DNA from 4 places in the Mesorhizobium sp. M7A.F.Ce.TU.012.03.2.1 genome. Region 1 is predicted to be linked to each of the others. Evidence: riboswitches for the same ligand, from Rfam matches in the RefSeq annotation. Region 1 holds a riboswitch; each other region holds the start of a gene.
The links. A riboswitch is a leader RNA that binds a small molecule or an ion and turns the genes downstream of it on or off. The one in region 1 is predicted to bind cobalamin.
Positions count from the first base shown of each region.

Region 2: another riboswitch for cobalamin. It lies ahead of bluB (5,6-dimethylbenzimidazole synthase); the one in region 1 lies ahead of EJ079_RS33590 (CbtA family protein).
Region 3: another riboswitch for cobalamin. It lies ahead of EJ079_RS04795 (aromatic ring-hydroxylating dioxygenase subunit alpha); the one in region 1 lies ahead of EJ079_RS33590 (CbtA family protein).
Region 4: another riboswitch for cobalamin. It lies ahead of EJ079_RS28470 (ABC transporter ATP-binding protein); the one in region 1 lies ahead of EJ079_RS33590 (CbtA family protein).

Region 1 covers NZ_CP034779.1:4,473,696-4,480,850, reverse strand. The annotation lists gene EJ079_RS21955 (creatininase family protein) at 1-742, shown strand, start outside; gene EJ079_RS21950 (tyrosine phosphatase family protein) at 1,026-1,535, opposite strand; gene cobD (threonine-phosphate decarboxylase CobD) at 1,532-2,581, opposite strand; gene cbiB (adenosylcobinamide-phosphate synthase CbiB) at 2,580-3,548, shown strand; gene cobO (cob(I)yrinic acid a,c-diamide adenosyltransferase) at 3,589-4,203, opposite strand; partial or broken gene EJ079_RS21930 (bifunctional adenosylcobinamide kinase/adenosylcobinamide-phosphate guanylyltransferase) at 4,205-4,501, opposite strand; gene EJ079_RS33590 (CbtA family protein) at 4,555-5,460, opposite strand; cobalamin riboswitch at 5,496-5,693, opposite strand; gene EJ079_RS21920 (MFS transporter) at 5,759-6,958, opposite strand.
Region 2 covers NZ_CP034779.1:6,224,508-6,231,662, forward strand. The annotation lists gene dxs (1-deoxy-D-xylulose-5-phosphate synthase) at 1-202, opposite strand, end outside; gene EJ079_RS30880 (pirin family protein) at 332-1,252, opposite strand; gene EJ079_RS30885 (DUF2277 domain-containing protein) at 1,292-1,558, opposite strand; gene EJ079_RS30890 (exodeoxyribonuclease VII small subunit) at 1,670-1,921, opposite strand; gene EJ079_RS30895 (histone deacetylase family protein) at 1,925-2,851, opposite strand; cobalamin riboswitch at 2,973-3,154, shown strand; partial or broken gene bluB (5,6-dimethylbenzimidazole synthase) at 3,202-3,831, shown strand; gene EJ079_RS30905 (hypothetical protein) at 3,954-4,937, opposite strand; gene EJ079_RS30910 (TetR/AcrR family transcriptional regulator) at 5,225-5,833, opposite strand; gene EJ079_RS30915 (MFS transporter) at 5,955-7,155, shown strand, end outside.
Region 3 covers NZ_CP034779.1:1,007,838-1,014,992, reverse strand. The annotation lists gene EJ079_RS04815 (glycosyltransferase family A protein) at 1-106, opposite strand, end outside; gene EJ079_RS04810 (serine kinase) at 103-1,152, opposite strand; gene EJ079_RS04805 (PqqD family protein) at 1,202-1,633, opposite strand; gene EJ079_RS04800 (hybrid-cluster NAD(P)-dependent oxidoreductase) at 1,764-2,864, opposite strand; gene EJ079_RS04795 (aromatic ring-hydroxylating dioxygenase subunit alpha) at 2,890-4,137, opposite strand; cobalamin riboswitch at 4,252-4,454, opposite strand; gene EJ079_RS04790 (DUF680 domain-containing protein) at 4,963-5,160, shown strand; gene EJ079_RS04785 (DUF680 domain-containing protein) at 5,248-5,448, shown strand; gene EJ079_RS04780 (DUF680 domain-containing protein) at 5,516-5,752, shown strand; gene ugpC (sn-glycerol-3-phosphate ABC transporter ATP-binding protein UgpC) at 5,830-6,942, opposite strand; gene EJ079_RS04770 (alpha-glucosidase family protein) at 6,967-7,155, opposite strand, start outside.
Region 4 covers NZ_CP034779.1:5,727,137-5,734,291, forward strand. The annotation lists gene EJ079_RS28440 (ABC transporter substrate-binding protein) at 1-651, opposite strand, end outside; partial or broken gene EJ079_RS33545 (tryptophan 2,3-dioxygenase family protein) at 694-839, opposite strand; partial or broken gene EJ079_RS33550 (2-aminobenzoate-CoA ligase) at 841-1,025, opposite strand; partial or broken gene EJ079_RS28455 (phosphatidate cytidylyltransferase) at 1,299-1,640, shown strand; partial or broken gene EJ079_RS28460 (iron ABC transporter permease) at 1,666-2,025, opposite strand; partial or broken gene EJ079_RS28465 (ABC transporter substrate-binding protein) at 2,025-2,696, opposite strand; gene EJ079_RS28470 (ABC transporter ATP-binding protein) at 2,746-3,534, opposite strand; cobalamin riboswitch at 3,696-3,903, opposite strand; gene EJ079_RS28475 (AraC family transcriptional regulator) at 4,159-4,992, shown strand; gene EJ079_RS28480 (alanine racemase) at 4,997-6,136, opposite strand; gene EJ079_RS28485 (D-arabinono-1,4-lactone oxidase) at 6,136-7,155, opposite strand, start outside.

The DNA of each region.
Region 1 (7,155 bases):
CGATCCGGAGGCGACGATCGCCGTGCTGCCGGTGGCGGCGATCGAGCAGCATGGCCCGCATCTGCCGGTTTCAACCGACACCTCGATCATGAACGGCATGCTCGACACGGTTATTTCGCGCCTGCCCGACGATCTCGACATCCGCATCCTGCCGGTCCAGGCGGTGGGCAAGTCGAACGAGCATCTTCACGCGCCGGGCACCCTCACACTGCCGGCAACGACGCTGATCGAAGCCTGGACCGAGCTTGGCCTGTCGATCGCGCGCGCCGGTGTGCGCAAGCTGATCGTCGTCAATTCGCATGGCGGCAACGAGGAGATCATGGGCATCGTCACGCGCGAATTGCGCGTGCGCGAAAAGATGCTGGCGGTAAAAACCAGCTGGCAACGGTTCGGCCGCCCGGCCGGCATGTATACCGAACTGGAGGACCGCCACGGCATCCATGGCGGCGATGTCGAGACCTCGCTGATGCTGCATTTCCGGCCGGACCTCGTCGACATGGCCAAGGCCGACAATTTCGTTTCCAATGTCGCCAAAGCCGAAAACGAATTTTCGCTCCTGCGCCACACCGGCACCCACGCCTTTGCCTGGATCGCTGGCGATCTCAACCCGAATGGCGTCGTCGGCGATGCCAGCATCGCGACGGCGGAGAAGGGCCGGCTGACGGCAGAATATCAGGCCGACGGGTTCATCAGCCTGCTGCGGGATGTGAGCAAGGCGAAGCTCGCGGACTGGTTGACGTAGCATAGTTGCTCGGTACAGATGCTCTGACCGTCAGATGGCACATCGTGCCCTTCTGAGAATAGCCGAAGCCTTTTTTCTTCGTCATCCTGGGGCGAAGCAAGGAGCGAAGCGACGCGGCGCAGACCCCAGGATCCATGCCGGGACTCCGAAGCGCTGCTACGGTGCAGAATTCTGCTCGGTTGCACTCTACGGCTGATGTCGCGGCATGGATCCTCGGGTCTCCGCGACGGAGCTTCGCTCCTGCTCCGCCCGTGGATGACGAAGGTGGGAAGGCTTCGGGGAGTTACCCGTCGATCCTCAGCGCGAAGGGCGTGCCTTCAAAGGCATCCGCACCGCGGCCGATCGATTCGATCGCCTCGATCATGCGGCCGTTGCGATCAAGCAGCGCATCGGCCACCGCGATCAGTCGCGGATTGGGTGTTGCCGAGGGCGACAGCGCCCGCAGCGTCCGCGCCAATTCGGCCTCGTCGCGTTTCGGCGCCAATGCGGCCGCGATGATATAGGCCGAAGCCGTCGAGCGGCTGATGCCGGCATAGCAATGCACGAGCATCGGCCTTGCCCGGTCCCAGCGGCGCGCGAAATCGAGCAGGTTGCGGACATGCTCCTCGCCCGGCATGGTCATGCCGTCCTGCGCCGCCGCGATGTCATGCATGACCAGATGCAGATGATTTTCTTTCGATATCGAGGCCGGCCGGACCACCGCCGTTCCGGCGGCAAGCAGCGACAGCATGCAGTCGGCGCCGCTCCTGGCCACCGTTTCCTCGATCTTTGCCAGCGAGCAGACATGGATCATTGTTTCGAACCCTTCGATTGATGCTCGTGCCGCGACGCCCATTCGGCAAGAACGGTCTCGAGCCGCTGCCATTCCTCCTCACTCCCCGGCAGGCCGGCGCGCAGAACGTCAGGCCGATCGGCAAAATGGCGAAGCAGGATGCCGCGCTCGCCAAGCGCGGCAAACAAATCGGCGGCATGCGGCAGGCGAAGAAACCGGAACAGCGTGGTGCCGCCCATAACGGGAATACCGAAGCGGCCGAACAGCGCATCGAGGCGCGCCGATTCATCAGCCAGCGCCGTCCGCATCGCGTCCTGCCAGTCGATGTCGGCAAGCGCGCGAATGCCGTATTCCAGCGCCGGGCCGGCAACGGCCCATGGCCCGAATTGTGTTTCCAGCCGTTCGACCGTCACAGCATCGGAAAGTGCAAAACCGAGCCGCAGGCCGGCTAGACCAAAGAACTTGCCGAACGAGCGCAGCACGACGACGCCGCCCTGGCCGACATCGCCGCAGAGGCTATGCTCGCGCGGCCCAACATCCATGAACGCCTCGTCGACAACCAGCAGCCCGCCCTTGGCGCGCAATCCGGCAGCCAGAGCCAGCAACCGGTCGCGCTCGATGACACGTCCATCCGGATTATTCGGATTGACCATGATGGCAAGGTCGGCGTCCGCCAGGTCAGCGAAATCGCCGACCTCGGTCACCGCGTGCCCGGCGATCACTGCTGCGCGGGCATGTTCGGCGTAGGTCGGACCCAGCACCAGCGTCCTTCCGGGGGTAATCAGCGAGGCGACGCGCGGCAACAGGATCTGCGTGCCCGGTGCCGCCACGATGTTGGCTGGCGACGGCGCCCCATAGGCACTGGCAGCGATCTCTGTCAGCTCACGCGTGCGCGCGGCTTCCGGCAACCGCGACAGCGAGGTGGCGGGCAGGTCGAAAAGCGGGTAGGAGTGCGGATTGATACCGGTCGAGAGGTCGACGAATGGCAGCAGGGCGTTGGGGAAAAGCGCCCTCGCGCGGCCAAGACTTCCACCATGGTCCACAACCGCCCCATTAAGAAGCTTCATGTCAGTCCTGATCGCTTTCCTGTCATTGGCCGTCGAATTCGCCCTCGGTTACCCCGACTGGCTGTTTCGCGCCATCGGCCATCCGGTGACGTGGTTCGGCAGGCTGATATCCTTTCTCGACCGCAGGCTCAACCGCGCCACTGATCCCGACGCGCTGCGTCGCAAGCGTGGTGTCCAGGCGCTGCTGGTCATCGTGCTGGTGCCGGCGATAATTGGCCTGGGCGTGCAGATCCTGTTCTGGTTCGTTCCCATGGGCCTGGTCATCACTGCCCTTCTGGCAACGTCGCTTCTGTCGCAGAAGAGCCTCTATGAGCATGTCGAGGCTGTGGCGGACGCGCTCGACACCGGTGGCCTCGCTCTGGCCCGCCTTGCCGTTTCGCGAATCGTCGGCCGCGACCCTGAAACGCTCGACAGGGCCGGCGTCTGCCGCGCCGCGATCGAGAGCCTGGCTGAGAATTTCTCCGACGGCATCGTCGCCCCCGCCTTCTGGACCGGCGTCGGCGGCCTGGCCGGCGGCGCCGCCTACAAGGCCGCCAACACCGCCGATTCGATGATCGGCCACCGCACCCCGCGCCACGAGGCCTTCGGCTGGGCGGCGGCGCGCTTCGACGACTGGATCAATCTGCCGGCGTCGCGGCTGACGGCGCTGCTGATCGTGCTGGCGGCGTTCTTCGTCAAAGGCGCTGATGCGAAAAATGCCTGGCATGCGGTGTGGCGCGACGCGAAAAAACACCGCTCACCCAATGCCGGCTGGCCGGAAGCGGCGATGGCCGGTGCGCTCGGCCTGGCGCTCGCCGGGCCGCGCAGCTACGGCGGCGTGCTCGTGGACGACGTCTTCATGGGCGAAGGTGGGCGGCGCGAGGCCGACAGCGTCGACATAAGGCGAGCGCTGAAACTCTATCGCGTCGCCGACTATCTGCTGATCGCGCTGTTTGGGTTGGTCGCGGTCATGGTCATCGTGGCGTGATCTACTTCACCCTCCCCCTTGTGGGGAGGGTAAGAAACGCTCAGAACTCGATCCCCTGCTGCGCTTTCACGCCTGCGGAAAAATGGTGCTTGGTCACGCCCATTTCGGTGACGAGGTCGGCGGCCTCAATCAGCGCCGGCTTGGCGTTGCGGCCGGTGACCACGACATGCAGGCCCTCACGCCGCGCCTTCAACGCCACAACCACTTTGTCCAGGTCGAGATAATCGTAGCGCAGCGCAATGTTCAGTTCGTCGAGCACCAGCAGGCTGATCGACGGATCGGCCATCAGTTCGAGCACCTTGGCCCAGGCGGCTTCGGCGGCGGTGATGTCGCGCTTCAGGTCCTGCGTTTCCCAGGTGAACCCCTCGCCCATCGCGTGCCAGACGACGCGGTCGCCGAAGGCGGCGAAGGCGTCCTTCTCGCCGGTGTGCCACTTGCCCTTGATGAACTGGACGACGCCGACGCGCTTGCCGTAGCCGAGCATCCGCAGCGCCAGGCCGAAGGCAGCCGTGGTCTTGCCCTTGCCGGGACCGGTGTTGACGATCAGCAATCCCTTCTCGACCGTCTTGCTCGCCACCTCGGCATCCTGCACCGCCTTGCGCTTGGCCATCTTGGCGCGGTGGCGTTCTTCGTCCTTATCGTCGATGTCGGTCATGTCATTTCACCTTGAGCGGCAGCCCCGCCACCATCAGCAGCACCATGTCGGCGACGGCGGCGACCTGCTGGTTGAGCCGGCCGGCGGCATCGCGAAACCGGCGCGCCAGTGCATTGTCCGGCACGATACCTTGGCCGACTTCATTGGATACCACGAACCATGGCCCGCGCGGCCGCGACAGCACCTCCGCCAATCGCCGGCATTCCAGCTCGAAATCGTGTTCAGCCAGCATGTGGTTGGTCAGCCACAGCGTCAGGCAGTCGACAAGCACCGGCCGATCCTCCGGCAAGGCGGCAAGCGTACCTCTTGCCGGAGCGCGCACCGCCGATGAGGAAGGTCAGTGTCTTGCGATCAGGCAAAGCTGTCGCGCAGGCTGGTCGCGGTGCCGGTGAAGCGGCCACGCACCACACCGACGACCGCGCCGAGCACCAGCCAGAACACCAGATTGGTCACGGTCACCGCCACCACGAACTGGTGATGCAGCCCTTCCGGAATCGCCGTCTCGTAACTGCCGGGCTGCGGCGCACCGACAATATGCGGCGCGACGATCAAAAGGACGGCAAGGATCGCCAGCGGCAGCGACTTGCGGAACGCGATCAGGCCGAGACCGGCGGCGGTCGCCGCCACCGTTGCCCACCACCAGATCTGGCGCTGGGTGAGATCGGCGGCCGGCATGGCCGGCAGTTCCGGCGGCAGGCCGAGGCCAGGCGCCAGCGTGAACACGGCGAAGCCGGCCAGGCCCCAGAACACGCCCTGGCGCCAGCCACCGATGCCGCCGGCGAATTCGGAGACCGCGACCAGGATCAAGGCGAAGCCGATGCCGGTGACAATGTTGGCAAGCACGCTGAAGGCGAAACGCTCGAAACCGTCTGCCGGCGCCCAGCCTTCGTCTGCCGGAGCGGCTTCCGCCGCCGGGGCAGCAGAGTTCATGGCATCTCCCGCCGGTGCAGTTGTGCTCATGGCATTGCTATCCGTTGCGGCCGGAGCGGCATGGTCATGGTGATGCCCGCCGCCCGCCTGTTCGTAGACTTCCGCCTTCAGGATCAGCGGCACGGTGGCATAGGCTTGCAGGCAGGCGAGGACGACGCCGGCCACGATCGAATGGCGATAGTCGTGAGCCGCATTGTGGACCGCATCGATATGCGAGAAGCCGACAAAGCCCATCACGAAAACGCCGAGCAGCGCGGCAAGAGCGAGCTGCATGAAGCGCGACTGCGAGGAGACGGAGGTGCCGAGGGAGACGGAAGCGGTAGTCATGTCTTGTCCTTTCGCCCTCCACCCGAGGGCATCGAAGTCAGTTTCCTGTCGCCGGCAGGTCTCCTGGCTCACGGATCAGCGTCCTTCCCCACCTTCCCGAAGAAAAAATCCTCAGTGGTTTATGGGGAGGACTACCGCACACAGTTGCGGGGGCAGCCACGGCATTGGGCGAAATTCGCCCTCACCGCATTCCCTCTTGGCTCCAAAATGGAACCGGCGACACCGATGATTATAGGCAGAATCCTCGCTTCCGGCAAACCAAATTCCGCCGGTGACCATTGCGAATGCGCCATGAAGGTCAAAGTGATTTCGGCAGATAGCGCCACGTCACAAAGCCGCAGACCGCCGCCAGCAGACCGAGCGTGACGAACACCGAGCCCAGGCCGAAGAAGGCCAGCGCCACCGAATAGACCAGCGGCGGCGTCAACTCGGAAAAGTCGAGATAGGTGCGGTAGACCGCTGCCATCTGAGATCTTTCATAGGAGCGCACCGAGCGCATGAAGGCGGTCGAGCCGAGGGCGTCGAGCGCAATGGTGAAGAAGGCACCGCAGAGCAGGAAGGTGCCGGTAAGCAGCGGCACGGTTTCGCCGACGAAGCCCGCCGCCAAAAGCGCGGCCGACATGGCGAAATAGGCGAATGTCATAGTCCCGCGGCCACCAAAGCGCTTTCCTGCCTTGCCCCAGAAAATCGCCATGAACAACAGCGCATTGCCGGCCGAAACCAGCAGGCCGCCGGCCAGCTTACCCTCACCTGTGATGACCATGAACAGCGGCCCATAGACGAAGAACGTCGTCCAGAAGCAGGAGCGGCCGAAGGCGATCAGCCAAGCCAGCCTGAGCCTGGGCTGCGCCACGAAGCGGCCGATATTGGCGAGCGGATTGACGGGGCGCGTCTTGCCCGGACGGATAGACTGGTTGTCGCCGAGGCGGTAGGTCCAGAACAGCGCCAGCAGGGCAAACGCGAACACCGCGACCGCACCATGCGCGGCATAGATGCCGAAGCGCGTGTAGAGGAAGATGCCGAGCGTCGGCCCACCGGTCCAGGCCAGCATCGACCACGCCATGCGCAGCGATTCGGCCTGCATGAAGTCGGTCTTGCGGATGTGGTCCATGATGTAGAGATTGAGCGTGATCGACAGCGCGCTGGCGCCCATCACCCGGCACAGCATGCCGGCCAGTTGCCCGGCAAGCGTGTCGGTGACGAAGAACAGCGAGCCGACGGCCAGCAGGCAGGCGCCTGATGTGTAGACCCAGCGCCGGGCAAAACGGCGGATCAGCATCGGCATGAACAATGTCACCGACAGGCCGAGCATCGCCACGACTGTGTAGAGCATCGACACGATCTGCTCGTTGTGCAGGATCTCGTAGGCCTGGATCGGGATGACGCTCGACACCGTGGCGCGGGCGAAGGATTCGACCGCATAGAGCGACGCGAAGGTGCGCGCGTCCGCGGCCTTGAGAGCCGGCAGCCAGATCGGATGGCGCACATGGGTGGACATTGCTTTCCCCGAAGCAGATTCACCGGGTCAAATCTGACGTGGCGATCCCAGCGCCAATAAGAGGAAACCGACGCGCATCCGGCAAAAGCGAAGCCGGCCAAAGGCTTCCCTGCACTGGCCCAATGCCGCGGCTGATCCGGGTTGTCGGCAGAGTTGCCGGTCTTCTTTTGTGCCGGGCAACCGTGATAGTCCTCCAG
Region 2 (7,155 bases), 1.8 Mb from region 1:
TGTTGAAGACATAGTGCAGCGCCACTGTCAGCTCGACCACGCCAAGCCCGGCGCCCAGATGACCACCCGTGCGGGACACGGCGTCGACCAGCTCGGCGCGAAGCTCGGACGCCAATTGCGGCAGTTCACTTTCCGCAAGCGTGCGCAGGTCGGCCGGGATGCGGACCTTGTCGAGAAGTGGCGTATGCGGCGGTGCGTTCACGGTGCTGAGGCTTTCGGTTGATGGGCGAAATAGGTCGCCGGCCGGCGAAAGTAAATGCGTGTCAGTGACGCGGATCAGGCCCTAGTCTTTGTCTATGCATTTCGTTCTGCCACTTTCCGGCGACAGGCATCAGCTTTCCGGCAGCGGGATGAATTCTTCCTCGTCTCCTGGAACGATGTCGAAGCGGCCCGTCTTCCATTCTTGCTTGGCCTGTTCGATGCGTTCCTTCGACGATGAGACGAAATTCCACCAGATGTAACGCTTCGAACCGAGCGAGGCGCCGCCAAACAGCATGAAATGTGCACCGGTCTGCGACGATACGACGATCTCGTCACCGGGACGGAACACCAGCAGCCGTTCCGCCGGAAAGACGTCACCTGATATCGAGACCTCGCCTTCCAGCGTGTAAATGGCGCGCTCTTCCGCATCGGCAGGGATTTTCACGCTGGCGCCGGGCGCCAGGCGCAGGTCGGCGTAGAGCGTCTCCGAGTCGGCCCTGACCGGCGACCGCAACCCCTGGAAATCGCCGATGATGAGGCGCCCGTTGACGCCTTCGGCATCGATCTCGGGAAGCCTGAGCGCTCCTGTGTTCTCGAAAACCGGTGCCACCTCTTCCTTGTCGTCCGGCAGCGCCAGCCATGTCTGCAGGCCGGATACCGACATCGGCGCGCCACGCAGTTCCTCCGGCGTACGCTCCGAATGGACGATGCCGCGGCCGGCGGTCATCAAATTCACGTCGCCGGGCTGAATGACCATTTCGGTGCCGAGTGAATCGCGATGCCGGATCTTGCCGTCGAACAGATAGGTGACCGTCGACAGGCCGATATGCGGATGCGGACGGACGTCGAGCGCCTGGCCGGCCCGCAGGATGGCAGGACCCATGCGGTCGAAGAAGATGAACGGCCCGACCAGCCGCCTTTTTGCCGTCGGCAGGGCACGGCGCACCTGAAAACCACCGATGTCCTTGGCGTTCGGAATGACCATCAATTCGATCTGGTCGCTGGCAAAGGCGTCGCCTGCCTCAGGGTCTTTCCCGGGGAAGAAGCTCATGGACTCTCCTTGTCGGCCGTCGAAGGCCGCCTGGCCGCGTCAGGCAAAGCGAATGGCCGCCTTTGCCCGCAGCTTGGCCGCCACCTCTCCGCGATTACGCGGATGCTGATGGGTTTCCAGGGAATCGAGCAGTTCGCGCGCCGAGGCCGCGATGGCTTCGACGGCATGGTCGAAGGCGTGCTGGTTCTGCTTCGAGGGCCGCGTCGTTCCGCTCAGCTTGCGGACGAACTGAAGAGCCGCGTCGCGCACCTCGTCAGGGGTTGCCGGCGGATCAAAATTGAACAGGGTCTTGATGTTTCTGCACATCGCTTCCGTATCTCCTCTTGTCCTTGAGCTCTTTCAATTGGGACGAGTTATATCCTCGATCATGATCATGTCCAAAAACCGGTGAGGCGAGGCCATCGTTCGGACCGGGCCTCAATCCGCGTCGAGCGGCTCCGTTCCGACCGGCTTGCCGTCGCGCGACAGCCTGATCTTCTCGACCTTGTCCTCGGCGGCCTTCAGCAGCCGGTCGCAATGCGCCTTCAGCGCCTCGCCACGTTCATAGATCTTGATCGACTGGTCGAGCGGCACGTCGCCACGCTCCAGATCATCGACGATCTTCTCCAGCGCATCGAGTGCCTGCTCGAAGCTCATCGCCTTGACGTCTTCGTTGGTCTCATCGGCCATCATTCATCCTTTCATCAGTCGCCCGACATGGGCGGCGACCGAAAATGCCAATCCCTGCAGATCGTAGCCGCCCTCGAGCAGGCTGACGAGCCGGTTGCCGCTGTGGCGTGCCGCGCGCTGCATCAGTTGGCCGGTCGCCCAATCGAAATCATCCTCGGTCAGATTGATCTCGGCCAGCGGATCGCGGTGGTGCGCGTCGAACCCCGCCGAAATGATAATCAGGTCGGGCGCGAAATTGTCGAGCGCGGGCAGGACGCGCGACAGGAAGGCATCGCGAAACACCTCGCTGCCAGTCTGCGGCGCCAGCGGCGCGTTGACGATGTTGCCGGCGCCCGTTTCGTTCTTCGCTCCGGTGCCGGGATAAAGCGGCATCTGGTGTGTCGAGCAATAGAGCACCGACGGATCGTCCCAGAAAATGTCCTGCGTGCCATTGCCGTGATGCACGTCCCAGTCGACGATGGCAACGCGTTCGACACCGTGTTTCTTCTGCGCATAACGCGCCGCGATCGCCGCCGTGTTGAACAGGCAGAAGCCCATGGCCGTGGTCTTTTCGGCATGATGGCCGGGCGGCCGGGCGGCGACGAAGACGTTGTCGGCGCGGCCCGAAAAGACGTCATCGACGGCGGCGTTGGCGGCGCCGATCGCGGTGATCGCCGCTTGCCAGCTCTTCGGACTGGCAGTGGTGTCGGCATCGATGCGGGCAATCCCCTCGTCGGGAATGGCGGCGCGCACGCGGGCGACGAAATCGGCGGGATGCGCGTAGAGGATGGTGGCCTCGTCGCCTTCCGGCGCCTGGATACGATCGAGCCCGGCAAAGGCTTCCTCATCGAGCACGCGCTCGATGGCACGCAAGCGGTCGGGCCGCTCGGGATGTCCGGGCGGCGTGAGATGCTCGAGGAAGATCGGATGGGTGTAGAGACGGGTGGTCATCGTCCTAATCTAGTGACCCGGATCGACAAAGGCCATGCACGGGCGGCCGATGACTGGGGAAAATCGCGACTGCGTCCATTCGCGTCGCTGCAAGCATTGGCGTCCTCAGCACTTCGGCGTAAGGTTTTTGGTACTGCCTGGTGCCCGCCGCAAGCGGGAGAATCGGGAACACGGTTGAATTCCGTGGCGTGCCCAACGCTGTGAGGGGGACCGCGCCGGTAAAATGCCACTGTCGATGACGGGAAGGCACCGGACGCGGGTTGATCCCGAGCCAGAAGACCGGCCTGGCAGGCATCGTCATCCGCATGGTCAGGCGGATGATATCAATTGCAATCGCAAGGGGACAAGCGATGCCGGAACACCTGACCGCTGCTGTTGGCGACGGATTTGACCAGAGTGCGCGCGATGCGGTCTATCGCGCCATGTTCACACGGCGCGACGTGCGCAGCCATTTCCTGCCCACCGCGATCGATGACGACGTGCTGGCGCGGCTGCTGCTTGCTGCCCATCACGCGCCATCGGTCGGCTTCATGCAGCCATGGAATTTCATTGTCATTCGTGACATCGAGCGACGGGCGGAGGTGCGCGACCTGTTCCTGGCCGCGCGCGAGCAGGAACTGCCGGCGATCGACGAAGAGCGGCAGGAACTCTACCGCAAGCTCAAGCTGGAAGGCATCTGCGAAAGCGCGCTCAACATCTGCATCACCTGCGACCGGCAGCGCTCGAAGGGTTCGCCGCTGGGACGCTGGCACAATCCGGAGATGGATCTCTACAGCACCGTCTGCGCGGTGCAGAATTTCTGGCTGGCCGCGCGTGCCGAGGGCGTCGGTGTAGGCTGGGTCAGTATCATCGAAGCGCAGGCGCTAAAGCGGCTGTTGGCCATTCCGGACCACGTAACGCCGATCGCCTATCTCTGCGTGGGCCGTGTTTCCGAGTTCGCTCCCAAACCGGACCTTGAAACGCATGGCTGGGGACGGCGGCTGCCGCTGCCGGAGCTGATCATGAGCGAGACCTTTTCCGGGCAAGGCGAGACACAGCTCAAATCCACCGTGGCGCGCCTCAACACCGTTTCTGCCTCACCAGACATCACCCGCCCGGCCGATCAGGGTGTGGCGCCGGCCGTAGCCCAGCGCGAACCGCCGAAGGAGGCGAGCGCCTTGTCCTTGAGCTCCCTGAACTTCGACGACGCCTCGGCCAGCCGGGCGTCCCAGGCCGGATCCGGCACCTGGCCCGCGATGGTCTTGAAATAGACCTGCATCAGGCAGGCGATGGCGAAGGGTTCAATGAACGCCGCCTTGAATGCCCAGGCGAAGACGATGGCGAGCACAAAAGCCCAGCCGGCGAGCTGGCCAGGCATCAGGAACAGAATCGCGCCGGCAGGCGCCAGCATCATCAGAAAGATGATGAACGACACGCCCCACATGATGACCGCCAGCCAGACGGCGTTCTTGACCATGACCTTGCCGTTCTGGGCATAGAGCACGACGCCCTGGCGCGCCGTCTCGAAGGGCGAGGCTGAATTGATGCGGATGTTGTAGCCGAGGATGATCTCGTCGACATAGGTCAGCGACAGGCGGATCACCGTGTTGATGAAGGAGACCAGGCCGCTCAGGCCCGGTATCGGCAGGAAGGCGGCGATGCCGCCGAGCAGGCCGGTGATGGCGCGGATGGCGCCCTTGACGAGTTGGTCGACGACGAAAAGGATGTTGGCCTCGGCGAAACGCTGGGTCACGATATCCCTGGCATAGGCGATCTGGTCCTGACCGCCGGGAATGTCGCGGCCGTCGATCAGATGAACCATGACGGCGATGTGGCCGGCCTTGACGACATAGAGGATGTATTCGCGGATCCAATACACAGCGATCGAGACGAGGCCAAACCCGACCACGCCGCCCCACAGGGCAAAGGACATGGGCCCGTCGGGATCAGTGGAGATATGGCCGACGCCATAGCCGACCGAGGCGCCGGTGCCCGTCGCCATAATGTAGGCCAGCGTGATGCCGAAATAGACGATCATGCGAAAGACGATGAACGGCCAGGTCCGCATCATGATGGACACCGACCGGCCGATCTCAAAATCCCACATGTGCCCCGAATCTCCGCCTCAGAGATGGTGGAAGAGGATGGACTCAACCCGGCGATTGTCAATTGACGGCCCTGACGCCAAAGGGCAACGAATTCGGGCTAACGGGTTTCTTCGGAGCCTTCGCCGGCGCGTAGGCTGACGGAGCATCAAACGAAAAACCCGCCTGTGCGGCGGGTCACTGGCGCAAATCAGCACCATGGACGAATATGTACCTTAGCTGAGGTCACCGAGTCAAGAAAAAATTCCTATCGTGAACAGCTGCCGGCACGAAAGCTCCGGTGAGAACTTCAATTCGACTGCGGATCCGGCTTCTTGAGCAGGCCTTCGAGCAGTTGCTTGAACGCCGTCACCACCTTCTTCGACGTCGCTTCGGGGTCGCTCGAATTGGCGATCCGTTGCGCTGCCTGGCTGCTCGCTCCGTTGATCAGTCGCGAGGCCGTCTCGGGGTCGAGGCTGGAGACAACGACCCCCTCCTCCTGCAGCGCGGTCAGATGGTCGGTCATTGAAGCGATGCACGCACTGCAATTCGGCCATTGCGCTGGATCCCCCAGCACGGCCGGGCCATCCCGGAACATGATGCGCTGGATTTCCGGCTCCAGCGCCATCTCGATATAGGTCGAGCACTCGTCGACGAAATGTTGCCAACGGGTCGGCGCTCTCGACGCGACCTCATTGATGCGCGCCGCCATCTCGCCGTCAATCTGGGCTATGACCGCCTGCAGCAGCCCCTTCTTGTCGCCGAAATGATGATAGAGCGCGCCGCGCGTCAGCCCGGCCGAAGCGGTGAAATCATCCATCGAGGCTTCCGCATAGCCTGTTGTGCCGAAGGCATGACGGGCCGCCGCGATCAGCTTGGCGCGCGTCTCGGCGATCATCTCCTTGCGGGGTCTGTGCATGGCTTCTGGCCCTATTCACATACGCAACGTATGCCAATTGACATACGCGACGTATGGCCTATTTAATGATCATACGCTCCGTATGTAATTGTCCAATCGTCCTTTGTCGAGGAACCAACCGATGCAAAATCCCTACGCGGAAATCTTTCGTGCCCCCGGCGCCAAGGGCTTTGCGGCCGCCGGCTTCATGGCGCGCCTGCCGATCGCCATGGCGCCAATCGGCATCGTGGCGATGCTGTCGCAGACGCGCGGCGAATACTGGCTGGCGGGTGCGGTCTCGGCGACATACGCGCTGGCCAACGCCTTCGCCGCGCCGCAGATATCGAGACTGGTGGACCGCCTGGGCCAGACACGAATCGTGGTGCCCACCACCATCATCGCGGTGCTGGCTTTCGCGGTCCTGATAGCGGCGGCCAACCAGAACTGGCCGGTTTGGACGCTGTTCGTATCGGCACTGCTGGCCTCCGCCATGCCAAGCATACCTGCGATGGTGCGCGCGCGCTGGACGGAGATTTTCCGGGGGCGGCCGCAGATGAACACCGCATTCGCCTTCGAGTCCGTGGCCGATGAACTGGTCTATATCGCCGGGGCATCGCTGTCGGTCGGCCTCAGTGCCGCCCTATTCCCGGAAGCCGGCGTTCTGGTGAGCACATTATTTCTCGCATTCGGATCAGCGGCCTTCATCCTGCAACGCTCGACGGAGCCGCAAGTGCGGCCGGTGGACCATAACTCAAGCGGCTCGGCGATCCGCCTGCGGCCGGTTCAGATCATCACCCTCGCCCTGATCTTCATCGGCGCGACCTTCGCGACGACGGAAGTGACCACCGTGGCGATCACCAAGGAGCTTGGCCAACCGGGCGCCGCCAGCCTTGTCATCGGCGTTTATGCGCTGGGATCGTTCGTGCTCGGCATCATCGTCGGCGCGCTCAGCCTGAAGGCGCCGCTGCAACGCCAGTTGGCCATCGCAGTCGCCCTCGTCGCGCTCGGCACGCTGTTGCCGCTCACCGCCGACACCGTGCCGCTGCTGGCGCTGACCGTGTTCATCAGCGGTGTGGCGATCTCGCCTACCTTCATCACCGCCTTCGGCCTGATCGAGCGGCATGTGCCGGAAGCGATGCTGACCGAAGGCATCACCTGGGTCATGACCGGCATCGGCATCGGCATGGCGCTGGGCTCGTTCGCCGCCGGTGCGATGGTCGATGCGTTCGGCGCCCAGAGCGGGTTCTGGGTGTCGGTGGCTTCAGGCACGATTGCACTGATCGCCGTACTGCTTGGCCAGCGCAGCCTTGCCACGACTGAGTGCGAGATGGACGGATGTGAAG
Region 3 (7,155 bases), 3.3 Mb from region 1:
CGATGATGTCGAGATCGGCGGCGTCCCGCTGCCGCACCAGCGAGCGCAATGCCGAAACGACATAGCGCTCACGGTTGTAGACGGGCATTATCACGCTCAGTTTCACGAAGCGCCCCGCGTGAGAAAGTCGGCAATCGTACCGGCTATCTCCTGTGGCTGCGTCCCCAGCGACAGACGATAGCACGGCAGCAGGCGGGTCAGGTCGCTGAAGAAGCGAAAGCCGCTCTCCCGCTCGCCCGGCATCTGCGCTATGCCCGACGGCGCCAAGGCAATCATGGCATCCCTGCGCGACACCGGCACGATCGAACTTGCCTCGCCTCCGCCGATATGTGGCACCAGCAGCGCGATGATGTCCAGAGTTTCGGGCACCGGCCGAGGCGCGATGTCATCAATGTGAAAAGCATGCTTGCCTTGCCAGTTGAGCGGACCATGCGCTTTCAGCCGATGCTTCAGCCCAAGCCGAACGAACCCCTGGGGATCCTGTTTGAGTGTTGAAAACAGTGGGCGGGCAGTCACCCCGTTGGAGAGGTCGACCAGCACATAGTCGTCGCCGACGCTGTCCAGTCCGTTGAGGAGGCCGGCGGCGACGGTTCCGGATTTCCCGGCCCCGCCCGCGCCGGCCAACAGCACGCCCTTGCCATTGGCCCCGAGCGTGCCGGCATGGGCAAGGCGCATGCCGCGCGCCGCATATTCCCAATGGAGGAAGGGGCGCAGCGGCGCTCCCGGCTCCCACGGTGGAAAGGCATCGGCCGAAGCCATCAACTGCACCCCAACGCGACGTTGCGGATCATAGAACTGCCAGAAATCCAGGTCGTGAAAATGGTTGCCGCGCAATCCGGCCTCCGCCAGCCGGGTGGCGAAGCCATGCTGCGTGAAGGGCCCCTGGCCCCAACTGACCGGTGCCGCGATGCCGTCTATGCCGGGATGTGCGACGAAGACGCGGCAGATATCGGCAGGCGTTCGGTTGCCCGGAGCAGGGACAAAGCCATGAGCGACGGCATCCGCCAATGCGCCGGCGCTGACATTCGCGGTCAAATCCAGATGCGGCAAGCTCGCCTTGCGGGTCAGTGGATAATGCTCGGCGCTGCTCTCTGCTTGCGCCAGGACATGACGTGCGTAGTCAACCAAGTTTTCGAGAGTGACGTTCGGCATGGGTTTGCCTGTTCCGGAGCTGTCCGGCAACGAGAACCTGATGGGCGCTTCAGTTGGCCTGCTTCACCGCGGGCCAGCCGAGGGGCTCCTCGACCTCGTGGATGGGGTCGACGACAATGAGATCGGCGAGATCGTCATGGATGTCGACCTTGAGGGGCTCTCTGGCAGCGGCGAGCTGAGCCAGCAATTCGCTTGGAGCCGGTCTTGCCACGCCATCGGTTACGGCCGCCAGCAAACCGAATTCGAGCAATTGTGAAACAAAGCCGTCAATCGCGGCGGCATCGAGGGCGCCAATGCCGGTCGTGGCGCCGACCAGTTCGGAGGCAGGCACGCCGGACGACAGTGCATCCCAAAGTCTGCTGCCTGAATCAGAGAAGCCGAAATATTTGCCCGTGGTCAGGTCAAGAACGACGGCTTCGCCGTCGAAGGATTCAAAGACGATATCCTTGCTGGCAATGGCATAGATGCCGGATTGTCGCATGTTTGCTCCCCCGCCGAGCAGGCCGCGGAGATGATCTTCGGGCCTTACGGTCAACCCCACCGTTGCAGGCGTCTAACCATTTGCAGGGTTTTTGGCAAGATGGCGCAGGCTTGGGGGCGAGCGCAGCCGGTCACGCTTCGATTTCAAGCGCAGAAAGCGGCTTCGAGCAACAGGCGAGGATAAAGCCGTCCTCGATTTCGTGATCGAGGATGCCGCCATTGTGACTCATCTCGACATCGCCCGCGACCTTCCTCACCTTGCAGGTGCCGCACAGGCCGAACTCGCAGGCGGCGGGAATCCGCACCCCAGAGGCGCGTGCCGTCTGCAGCACGGTCTGGCCGGCGACGCATTCGGCATCGACATCGGAAAGCGAAAACCGGATCGGTGTCACGGCCTCGACGGCAGCAGCAGCGCCGTCCTCCGCCGGCGGCGAGAACGGCGCCGGGATCTCCTCCACGGCAGGCGCAGCAAAGCTTTCCTGATGGTATTTCGCCATGTCGAAGCCGGCGGCGTCCAGCATGCCGCGCACGGCGCGCATGAAGGGATCGGGGCCGCAGCAGAAAATCTCGCGCTCGCGGAAATCGGGCGCCAGCAATGGCAGCCGGATCGCGTCGATGCGGCCCATATGGCCGAACCAGCCCTCGCGGCTCGACCGCTCCTCGATCATGAAGCCGAGCGACAGGCCGGGCATGCGGCTGCCGAGCAGCTCGAGTTCCTTGCGGAAAATGATCTCTTCCGGGCGGCGCGCACAGTTGACGAAGCCGACATCTGTCCATGGCGCACAGTCGTTCAACCAACGCAGCATCGACATCATCGGCGTCACGCCGGAGCCCGCCGAAATGAACAGATATTTGGCCGCCGGGTGGCTGTGCAGCGAAAAATCACCGGTCGGCCCATAGGCCTTGACGTGCGAGCCCGGCGTCAGATGGTCGAACATCCAGCGCGTGCCGGTGCTGCCTGCCTGCGCCTTGACCGTCACCGCGATCGAGAACGGCCGCGACGGCGAGGACGACAGCGTGTAGGTGCGCATCAGCGGCCCCTCCGATGTCGGCAGTTCCAGCGTCACGAACTGGCCCGGCTTGTAGCGGAACCAGGTCTGGTTGTCGGAGCGGAAGGTGAAGGTCTTCACGTCCGGCGCTTCGTCGCTGACGCCGATCACTTCCAGCACCTGCAGCCGGTCGTTCCAGGGCGTCATCTGGTCGAGATGGCGATAGAGGCCAAGGTCCGTCATCGCATTCATCCTCTTGTCCCCTGAGCTAGGCGACGCTGCGCAGGGCCGGCCGGCCGCCTTCGGCAAGGCGCGGCCCGATGAACGACGCGTACCACTCGACGAACTGGATCACGCCGCCCTCATGCAGCTCCGAATAGGGGCCTGGTTCGTAGGCCGGCGACAGGATGCCGAAGGCGTTTTCCTCGACGATGCGGCGGTCCTGGTCGTTGGTCTCGGTCCAGACATGGGTGAGCTCAGCGAGGTCGTAGTCGATGCCTTCGACCGCATCCTTGTGGACGAGCCATTTCGTCGTCACCGCGGTTTCCGTGGCACTGATCGGCAGCACGCGGAAGGTGACGGCATGGTCGCCGAGGATATGGTTCCAGGTTGTCGGATAATGATAAAGCAGCAAGGAGCCGATGCGGTCGGTTGAAACGCTGTCGGACAGGTTGTTCTGGACCGCCCGTTTTCCCGTCATGGTGTAGCTGACGGCATCGCGCAGCAGCGGCGCGCGGGTGGCGCGGTACTGCCCTGCCGGATCGATGCGGAATTTGCTCGGCAAGCCAGCGGCCTCGCATTTGGCCCAGTGCGCGACCATCTCGGGGTCGCTGTCGGCGCCGTTGACGCCGGTCACGGTCGGCGCCTCGGGGAAGGTCTTGCACAGCTCAGGGTGATTGGCGACGCAGTGGTAGCACTCGCGGTTGTTTTCCCAGACCAGCTTCCAGTTGCCCTTCTCGATGATCGTGCTCTCAAAGGCGATCTTTGCCTCACGCAACCGGTGCGGCAAAAGATAGGGTTCGATCATCGCCCGCATCGGCGTGAAATCCGCCGGTTCTTTGGCCAGGCAGATGAAGATGTAGCCGCCGACGCTCTCGCAGGCGACCGGCTTCAGGCCGAAATCACTCTTGTCGAAACCGTCGGCCATCTGGCGGGCAAACAGCAGGCGGCCGTCCAACTCATAGGTCCACTGATGATAGGGGCAGACGAGCTTTGCCGCCGTACCCTTCTCCGTGTTGCACACGCGGCTGCCGCGATGGCGGCAGGAATTGTGGAAGGCGTTGATCTTGCCTTGCTGGTCGCGGACAAGGACGACCGGATAGTCGCCGATCTGCACGGTGATGTAGCTGCCCGGCTTCGGCAGTTCGCAATCATGGCCGATGAACAGCCAGTCGCGATACCAGATCAGCTCCATGTCGAGCTTGAAGTAGTCTGGATCGGTGTAGAAGGGCTGCTCCAGCGAAAAGCCTTGCCGGCGCCCCTTCAGGAGCCTCAGCATGTCGTTGCGGATATCCATGTCCTGTCCTCGTTTCTAAGGACTGAACTGGTGGTGATGGAGGAAGGATTGAAACGCAGGCCGGCTAGGTGCCGGACATGCGCTATCCACCTCTTGACCGCCCACCGCGATCAGTCGAGTCTAAAAATCTCGGGCTGGTTTCCGGGCTCTGGAGTTGTCCTTGCGGACCATCGCGACACCTTCCCAGGCAGTTGCCCAGTGGTCTCCCGTTGCGACTTGAACTCCACCACCGTTGCGGGGGCAGCGCCGGATTCTGACCGGCTTCCCAATTCTCCGCCTCGTCGTCACGAAGCGGCACCTGAGATGGTATGATCTAACCACGATCGCTGGCGCGCCGTCGGCATGAAAACGACATCGTATCCATGCGGCGCGACACGGCATGCGAAACGTCACCGCAGATCGTCGCGGGCCGAAATCCCGCCTCCCGGGCCGCCATTTGCCGGCTGCGATCTTCCCGAGTCCGACCCTTGGCGGGGGTCAAAAAAGGTTAACGGTTTCGAAAAGTGACTATTAGCTTGACCTAAAATCGAACCGAACGGTTCGTTTCTGTTGACGGTGCGTGCAGGACGGTGTGAACGCCGGGCCTTTGAAACAGTCAGTGATCCATCGGATGGTTAAACTTAACATGCTGATTTAGAGAGGAAAAATGTATCTCTAGATTCCCCTGGCACAATTTCAAGGTGTGGATTCATGGTCCACACGGAACAACTTCGTGATTGGAAAAGGCGGGGTTGCCCTCCCACATCGGGGCTGTCCGAACGACGCGATTTCATTTCCAAGACACGCCGCTAGACGGACGGAAAAAGACGATACTGGAGTACAAAAATGAAAAAGATCATTCTCACTGCCGCAGCCCTTCTGGCCATTTCCGGCAGCGCCTTCGCTGGTAGCGACCATTACGGTTCGAACGCCGCGGCAGCCACTGCTGTCGACAGCTCGTACACCGCTTCGACCAAGAAGTCGGAACCGGCTGCTCAGGCGCCTGCCCAGGGTGCTGACCACAACCTCTTCGGCAACAACTAACAGCCGATTCCCAGTCGACGGCGGGCCCGCCCGCTGCCCTGGCGAAATTCAGACATTCGAAATTCAGACATTCAGGAGTATTTTAAGATGAACAAGATCCTCATTGCTGCCGCCGCCGTTCTGGCCATCACCGGCAGCGCTTTCGCGGGCAGCGACAACTACGGTTCGAACGGCGCCAACCAGCCTGCCGCCGCTGTGGACCAGTCGTACACGGCTTCCACCAAGACCTCGGAACCGGCTGCCCAGACACCCGCTCAGGGCAGCGACCGTAACCTCTTCGGTCGCTAAAACCAATTTCGCAAGCGACGGCAGCTGTGTCTGCCGTCTGGCGAAATCCAGAATTCAGGAGACTAAAATGAACAAGATCCTTATTGCTGCCGCCGCCGTTCTGGCCATCACCGGCAGTGCCTTCGCCGGCAGCGACAACTTTGGCTCCAACGGCGCCAACCAGCCTGCGGTTACCTCGGTTGACAGCGCGCATACGAGCTCGGTCCGCAACAGCGGTGGCCTCGTCGAGAAGCTGCTCAATTCGTCGGGCGACGAAGAGAAGTCCGCCCCTCAGGGCAGCGACCGGAATCTCTTTGGCCGTTAACAGCCGAAGCTGATCTTCAACAAAAGAGTGGCGGGCCTGGCCCGCCGCTCTTTTTGCGTCCAAGACGCGGTCCTGCGTCAGGCCGCCTTCGCTTCCGCTTCATGAAGGGCAAACGACCGCCCATCGGTGTCGAAGATATGCAAGTCCTCGCCATTGGCGCTCAGCCGCAATGTCGAGCCGCGCTTGACCTCGACATTGCCGGGCAGCTTGGTCACCAGCGGCAGGTCGGCGCGGCCGATGTCGACATAGACAAGCTGCACCTCGCCGAGTTGCTCGACATAGTCGACCGTCCCCTCGAACAGATAGTCCGCGCCGCTGGCGATGATCAGGTCCTCCGGCCGCACGCCGAAACTAACCGCAGCGCCCTTTGCCGAGGCCGGCGTCGCGATCGGCACGGTCGCCTTGCGTCCGCCGACATGGCTGACGACGGTCGGGTTTCCGGTCTTGTCGATGGTCGCGGGCAGGATGTTCATGGCTGGCGAGCCGATGAACTGGGCAACGAACAGATTGCCGGGCTTCTTGTATAGATCCATCGGAGTGCCGACCTGCTCGATATGGCCGTCCTTGAGCACCACGATGCGGTCGGCCAGCGTCATCGCCTCGACCTGGTCGTGGGTGACGTAGATCATCGTCGTGTTGGGCATCGATTCCTTGAGCTTGGCGATTTCGATGCGGGTGGCGACGCGAAGCGCGGCATCGAGGTTCGAAAGCGGCTCGTCGAACAGGAACACCTTGGGATTGCGCACGATGGCGCGGCCGATGGCGACGCGCTGGCGCTGGCCGCCCGACATCGCCTTAGGCAGGCGGTCGAGATATTTGGTCAGCTGCAGGATCTCGGCGGCCTGACGCACGCGGCGGTCGATCTCGGCCTTGTTCTCTTTGCCGATCTTCATCGAGAACGCCATGTTGTCGTAGACGGTCATGTGCGGGTAGAGCGCATAGGACTGGAACACCATGGCGATGCCCCGTTTCGACGGCGGCACGTCGTTCACCACTTCGCCGGCTATTCTGAGCTCGCCGGAGGTGATTTCCTCGAGCCCGGCGATCGACCTCAGCAATGTCGACTTGCCGCAGCCCGACGGGCCGACGAAGACGATGAACTCGCCCGACTTGATCTCGAGATCGATGCCGTGGAGAATGTTCAGATTGCCGTAGGACTTCTTCACTTGTCTTAGCGTGACATCGGCCATTGGTTTCCTCCAGTGATTGGAAATTCAGTCGAGACGCCCGAACCAGGCGCCGTAGCCGCCAAGCTCGATGGAACCGCTGTTCGCCTGCCCCGAAAATCCGTGCCCGGGCAGAGGTTGCAGCGATCGGCCGCCAAGGTCAACCTTGGCCGGCCCGGCTCCCAGATTGAAGACGCAGACGATCTGCTCGTTGCCTGCGCGGCGCGTGAAGGCGAC
Region 4 (7,155 bases), 1.3 Mb from region 1:
GCCGCCAGGCAGGAAGAAGAACACCGAGTCGGCACCGGAATCGCGGATCTGGGCGATCTCGGCGGCGTAGTCGGCCTGGCCGATCTGGGTGTAGGCCTCGCCTGCCAGCTCGCCCTTGTAGTAGCGCTTGAAGCCGGTCAGCGAATCCTTGCCAGCCGGGTAGTTGGGCGCGAGGATGAAGGTCTTCTTGTAGTCCTTGTTGGCGTACTGACCCATCGCCTCATGGAAATTGTCGTTCTGGTAGGCGACGTTGAAATAGTTCTTGTTGCACTTGGCGCCGGCAAGCGCCGACGGGCCGGCATTGGGCGACAGATAGATGACGTCCTGCGCCACCGCGTTGGGCACCACCGCCATCGCCAGGTTCGACCAGATGATACCGGTGAGCAGGTCGACCTTGTCGCTCTGGATCATCTTTTCGGCGAGCTGCACCGCGATCTCGGGCTTCTGGGCATCGTCTTCGATGACCAGCTCGACATCTTTGTTGCCGGACTGTTTCATCGCCAGCGTAAAGGCATCGCGCATGTCGACGCCGAGACCCGCACCGCCGCCCGAAAGCGTGGTGATGACGCCGATCTTGACGGGTTCGGCATAGGCAAGGCCAGATGTGGCCAGCGACAAAGCGAACATGCTGGATGCCAGGATATTCTTCATTTTTCTCTCCTTCCCAGTGTTTTCAATATAGATAAAATAGCTTTAGAGCCGGGTGCGAACTTTCCAGAGTTCAGTGAACAGTTCAACCTCCAGCATCTCTTCAGACACGAAGCGCCCGACGTGCCGCCGGTGCTGCGTTTCATGCCGATGATGCGTTCGACTGTGGTGACATGATTGAAGCGCCAGCGCCCGGCCATTGCCGATCGGCGCGGTGTGGTCACCCAGACCCTTTTCGACCAGACGTCGGTCAGTTCGACACCGGCATTAAGGTATTCGGGGTAGTCGAAGCCATCGAGCAGGAAGTTCGGCCACTGTTCCTCGGGCGGAAGGTTGTCGCGCGTGAAAGTGTCGATATGCGCTGACGGTCCAAGCATTCTGCGGCTGTCCCCTAGATGCTCGTTGCCACGGTCTTGTCGCCGTGCGTGTGTTTGAATACGCAACTTGCCGGGAGGCTTGGCGCCGACGCCGGGCTGGTCATCCGCATATGCGGCAGCACCCGGCGCGATCGAATATGCGACCGGCATTTGGCACAGCGAGACCTCCCACGCTCTCGACTGACGATTGAGAGTTGCACCAGACCAAATTTATTTCAAGCCTAAACTTTTTACCCTGCCCGAGCGTTGGTGCACAAATGCGGCATGTTCGCCATCTTCGGCAAGCTCTTTGGAAAACACCGTTTTTCGCCGAACGTCTCGCCGTCGAAAACCTGGGAAGGCCCGATCGGCGGACTGGTGTCGGCGAGCCTGCTGGGCGCGTTGTTGTCATTCGTCACGCCCTTTTCGCCGCTACAGGCAGCGGGCGTGGCCTTCGTCGCCTGCTCGATGGGATTTCTTGGCGGGTTGGTCGCCTCGGCCATCAAGCGCGACCAGGGCGTCAAGGACTGGGGCCATCTGATCGAAGGCCATGGCGGCATGATGGACCGCACCGACAGCCTGGTCTTCGCTGCCCCGGTGTTCTTTCACCTCGTGCGCTATTTCTGGACGGTGTGATCCGGCGCCCAGTTGCCCACCGCACTCACAGCCGGTTGCGGATGAGCATGGTGACGACGAAGAACGCGCCGACCGAGCTGGTGATGATGCCGATCGGCAGTTCCTGCGGCGGCAGCAGCGTTCGGGCCAGAAGATCGCTGGCCAGCAACAGCACCGCGCCGAAGACGGCACAGCTGGCAACCAGGCGCAGATGCAAGGGACCCGCCAGCGGCCGTGACAGATGCGGGATCATCAGTCCGACGAAGCCGATAACGCCGGCGACCGAGACCAGGATCGCCGTCGAGAAGGCAGCGACGAGAAAGGTCATCCTGCGCATGCGCGCCACCGGCACGCCAAGACTTTCGGCGGCATTTTCGCCGGCCAGGAAAGCATCGAGCCGGCGGTGTCGCCGCCGGCGGCTGATATCATGGCGCTGGGGATGGCGAACTTGCCTGCGGTGAACGGTTTGTCCTCGCCGGAATCATAGAGAAACACTCGCGTTGCCTTGCCGTTGCCGACCTTGGCGGTGATGTCGGCGAGCCGCGTCTTCCAGCCGGCAACAAGCTTCTCCGCCTCGGCCTCCTTGCCGAAGATCTTGCCCAGCTTTTCGACGTCGCCATAGAGCAGGTCCATCGAGGCGGCTGGACGGCTCTTGTCGAGATGGACGCAGCTTTCCGTCAGCACCAGCGTCTTGATGCCGTGCGGGGCAAGCGTATCGGGTGTCACCTCGCCGCCCGGCTTCATGCCATAATACCAGCCGGCGAAGAAGAAATCCGGCTCGACCGCGACGAGGTTTTCGAGCGTCGGATATTTCGGCGCCAGTTCCGGGATCGAACCCTGCTCGGCCTTGAATTCGGGACCCACCTTGTACCATCCGGTGATGCCGGTCAGGCCGACGATCGACGGCTGCAGTTTCAGCGCGAAAGCCATCTCGGCCATGTTGAGATCCTGGATGACGGCGCGCTTCGGCGGCGCATCGAAGGTCAGCGGCTTGCCGCAGCTGTCGACCGTGACCGGGAAGGCCAGGGCTGTCGAGGCCAGCAGCGAGAAGACAAGCGAAAAGGCCAGGCGTTTCACGGGTTTGCTCCTTGTGGATGGGATTGGGTCGACTACGAAATGGCTTCAATCACGTCGGCGGCGCGGCACGGTTCGGCACATCGAACACCGTCAGTTCGCGGTCTTCGGTCGGATGGCGCAGACGCAGCACATCGATGCCGAAAATCTCGCGGATCAGCTTTTGGGTCAGCGCTTCGCGCGGTGCGGCGAGCGCTTGCAGACGGGCATGGTTCATCACCGCCACCCTGGTGGCGAACGGTGCCACCAGCGCCAGATCGTGCAGCACCGCGATCACCGTCATCTCGAAGCCTGCCACGAGGTCGAGCAGTTCGCCGCGGGCACGCGGGTCGAGATGGTTGGTCGGCTCGTCGAGGAACAGGATTTTTGGCTGCTGGGCGATAGCGCGCGCAAGTTGGGCGCGCTGGCGCTCGCCGCCCGACAGCGAGCCGATGGTGCGGCCAAATAGCGGCAGCAGGCCGGTCCGGCGCAGTGCATCGACGACGATCTCGCGCTCCTCGCTCCTGCGCCGCAGCCCGGCGTGCGGAACCCGGCCAAGCTCGACATAGTCGATCACCGCCAGCCGCGGATCGGGCTGGTCGGTCTGGCCGACCACGGCAATGTGCAGCGCCCGTTCGGCGGCTGAAATCCTGTCCAGGCGGCGCCCGCCGAGCTTCACCTCGCCGGAGCTCGGACGCAGCATGCCCGACAGCATGCGCAGCAGCGTCGTCTTGCCGGCGCCGTTGGGACCGATGATGGCAAGGCGATCGCCGGCGGCCACCGAGAAGCTGACCGCCTGAACCAGATCCCGCCCGTTCGCCGTGACGCAGAGGTCACGGGCTTCGAGAAGCGCTACGGTCATCGGCTGCTGCCCGCCGGCTTGCCGGGACGGCAAAGCGTATATACGACGATGCGATGGATGGAGCCGTCCAACTTTCCGTCACTTTCAAAAACTGGCGACGGAAGGAAGCTGGCGAACCGGCCGACAAGACCGGGCCTCGCGTTTCCTCCCGGCACACCCCGTCCGGTCAACTCAGTGATGGCAGGTCTCCTGGCTCACGGGTCGTTGCGCCATCAAGCCTTCCCAGCCTTGCCGGCCAGTGGCATTCACGGATTTTGCTCGCCGCTTACAGTTGCGGGGGCAGCCACGGTCTCGACCTGAGCAGGCCTCACCGTGTTCCCTTTTCACCCCTCGCCTTTCGACTCGGGGACCATCACCGCTTCAGCGTAGGTTTCCCCCAATCGCTCCGCAATGGATTTCTCGGACGGAGTGGTGGGCCAGCTAAGGGAAACAGGCATCGCATGCTCTCTTTATGTAATAATATAACATACCTAAGAGATGACGCCGGTCGCTGTCAAGCGAAAGCTCATGGGGCGGTTGGCCGGATGGCGACCGGCATCGGCGCAGATTGCACGGGATGCGCAATTTCGATCAAACTGGCCGTGCCAGGAAACGGCAGGATGATCTGGCCAATGCGAGGAGAAAATGGACCCGACCGAGAAAGCGCTGTGGTTCGTCGAAAGCCATCTGCCGGAGGCGATCTCGCTTGATGATGTCGCGCAAAGCAGCGGCGTGTCGCGTTTTCATGTGACGCGCGCCTTCGGCGCCGCCACCGGCCGGTCGGTGATGGGCTACATGCGCTCACGCCGGCTGACCGAGGCGGCGCGCAAGCTGGCGGGCGGGGCGCCCGACATCCTCGCCGTCGCGCTCGACGCCGGCTACAACTCGCATGAGGCGTTCACCCGTGCCTTCCGCGATCAGTTCGGCACCACGCCGGAACTGGTGCGCGCGCAGGGCACACTCGACAAGCTCGACCTCGTGGAGCCGATCCTGATGGACCAGTCCCTCCTCACCAATCTCGAACCGCCGCGTTTCGAGACCAGCCGGCCGTTCCTGATCGCCGGCCTCGGCGAACGCTACAGCTGCGAAACCAGCGCCGCCATCCCGATGCAGTGGCAGCGCTTCGGCCCCTATATCGGCAACATTCCGGGCGAGACCGGCGACGTCGCCTATGGCGTCTGCGTCAACGGCGACGATGCCGGCAATTTCGACTACATCGCCGGCGTCGAAGTGTCTGACTTCTCCGACCTGCCCAGGGACTTCTACCGGGTGCGGGTGCCGGCGCAGAAATATGCGGTCTTTGCCCACCGCGAACACATCTCGACCATCCGCCGTACGGTCAATACGATCTGGAACAAATGGCTGCCGGCCTCCGGGCATGAGATCGCGGACGCGCCGGAATTCGAACGCTACGGCCCTGAATTCGACCCGCGCAGCGGCAAGGGCGGGCTGGAGATATGGATACCGGTGAAGGCGTAGTCGGTCAGGCCATCGGCAGCGCCGGCCAGCGATCGGCGATCCGGCCGCCGGAAAACACCGCGATCGACCCGAACTGCTGCAGCACGGCTTCGCTCTGCGTCGGCCTTAGAAACGCGTAGTCGCCGGGCTTTGCGGTCGCGTCGGCGGGCAAGCCCATGAATTGCTGGTTGGAGGACAGGCCGAGCAGCCCGTTCGCCTTCATGCCTTCTGGGAAGACCGGCTCGGCCATCCACTTGCCGCCATAGAGGTAGCAACCCTTGCGCGGGAACCGGCCGAGCGCCTGCAGCAGGCGGGTGACGGCCGGCGGGCCGGGCAGCATCGGCTCGACCATTTTCAGGATCGGCGTGGCGATGAAGGCCGCCGGCTGGAAGCCGTCGAGGCCTGGCGTATCGAAGTCGCTGGGCAGCACAAAGGCCGAGCCCATCGAGACCTCATTGGCCGCGCCGCCATGATGAAGCAGCGCGGTCTTGCTGCCGCCGATGTTCAGGATGCGGCGCTGGTCGGCGCCGAGACAGGCGACGAATGCCGCAGCCTGCGCCGACGCCTTGGTCAATGCCTTTGCCGGTCCGCCGAAAAGGCCGGGGATGAGCGGCGCATGCGCCTCGTAGGCCATGACGCCTTCGCAATGCAGCCGGGCCGGCAACGCGCTCAACGCCTTCGACAAGGCTGCGGGATCAGCAAAACCGCCGCGATGCAGCCCGACATCGATCTCGAAAGCGATGCGCAGGCCGATGCCGAGTTCGCCAGCGAGGGCGCCATATTCCGCCAGTCTCTCCTCGCTGTCGATCAGCCAGCAGACGCGCGACCAGTCGGTATCGGCTTTCACCAGCGCCGCCCTTGCCGCGCCGATCGGCATCGGCTTGCCGTAGAGCAGATCGGCATCCGGGAACGCCTTCAGCACCGCCTCGCTGATCGGCGGGTGGAAGGTCATGAAGCGCTCACTGCCAAGCGCCTTGGCAATATACGCAAGCAGCGGCATGCAGGCGAGCGATTTGTCGACCAGCCGCACGGCCAGGCCGGGATCCACTCTCCCCTTCGCCAGGGCAATGTTGCTGTCCAGCCGGTCGCGATCGAGCAGCAGGCAGGGCTGGAAGATGCCGGCTTCCTTCAGCGCATCCGAGAGGGTGGAAAAATAGGTGGTCATCATTCGATGCCGAACAAGCCGGCCATATAGGGCGAGACGAAGCGGTTTTGCGGATCGACGTCGCGGCGCACCGCCATGGCGTCGTCCCAGCGCGGATAGAGCTTTTTCAGATCCGCCGCTTTCAGGCTGTGCATCTTGCCCCAATGCGGCCTGCCGCCATATCTGCGGAAGATCGGCTCTGCCGCCCGCATGAACGGCAACGGATCGTTCGCTGCATCATGGTGGATGGCGATGGAGCAGGTCAGCCTGTTGTAGAATGGCGAAAGCCAGAACTGGTCCGGCGCGACCGAGCGCACCTCCATCGGGAAATAGACCTCGGGAAAACGCTTCTCAGTCAGCTCGATGATCTCGGCCAGCGCCTTCGGCCCCTCCTCGAACGGCAAATGATATTCCATCTCGTTGAACTTGGTCTGCCGGTCGCTGGCATAGACGTTGAGCCAGTCCTGCACGTAGTCCTCTGCGGGAAATCTGGCGGCCGCCGAACGGATCAGGCGGCCACGCAGCGATGGCAGCCAGGCAAGTGAGGTGCGCAGCCGACGCAGCGTCCTCAAACCCGCCTCGTCCTCTTCCGGCGGCCGTGCGGTGGGTGCGGCGTCGCTGAAATCGCTGGCGATGAACTGCGCATAGCCGGAGAACGGAATGTAGTAGAATTCGGCCGAGCGATGCGCGGCCATCATCGCCTCGAAATCGCGCAGCATCTCAGTGATCGGCAGCACATATTTGCGGCGGCGCAACCGGTAGGTCGCGATGTTGTTCAGCGTCACTTCGGTGAGCACGCCGAAAGCGCCGAGCGCGACGCCCATGGCGTGGAGCATGTCCTGATCCCCTGCCCGCTTGAAGTCGCGGACCTTGCCGAGCCCGTCGACGATCTGCACCGTCTCCAACTGCGTGTGATAGGCGCCGAGCGTCGGTCCCGAGCCATGCGTGGCGGTACCCAGCGCGCCGCCGATCGCCTGGCGGTCGATGTCGCCCATATTGGGCAGGCCCTGGCCAATGCCTTGCAGGATGCGCATCAGCGG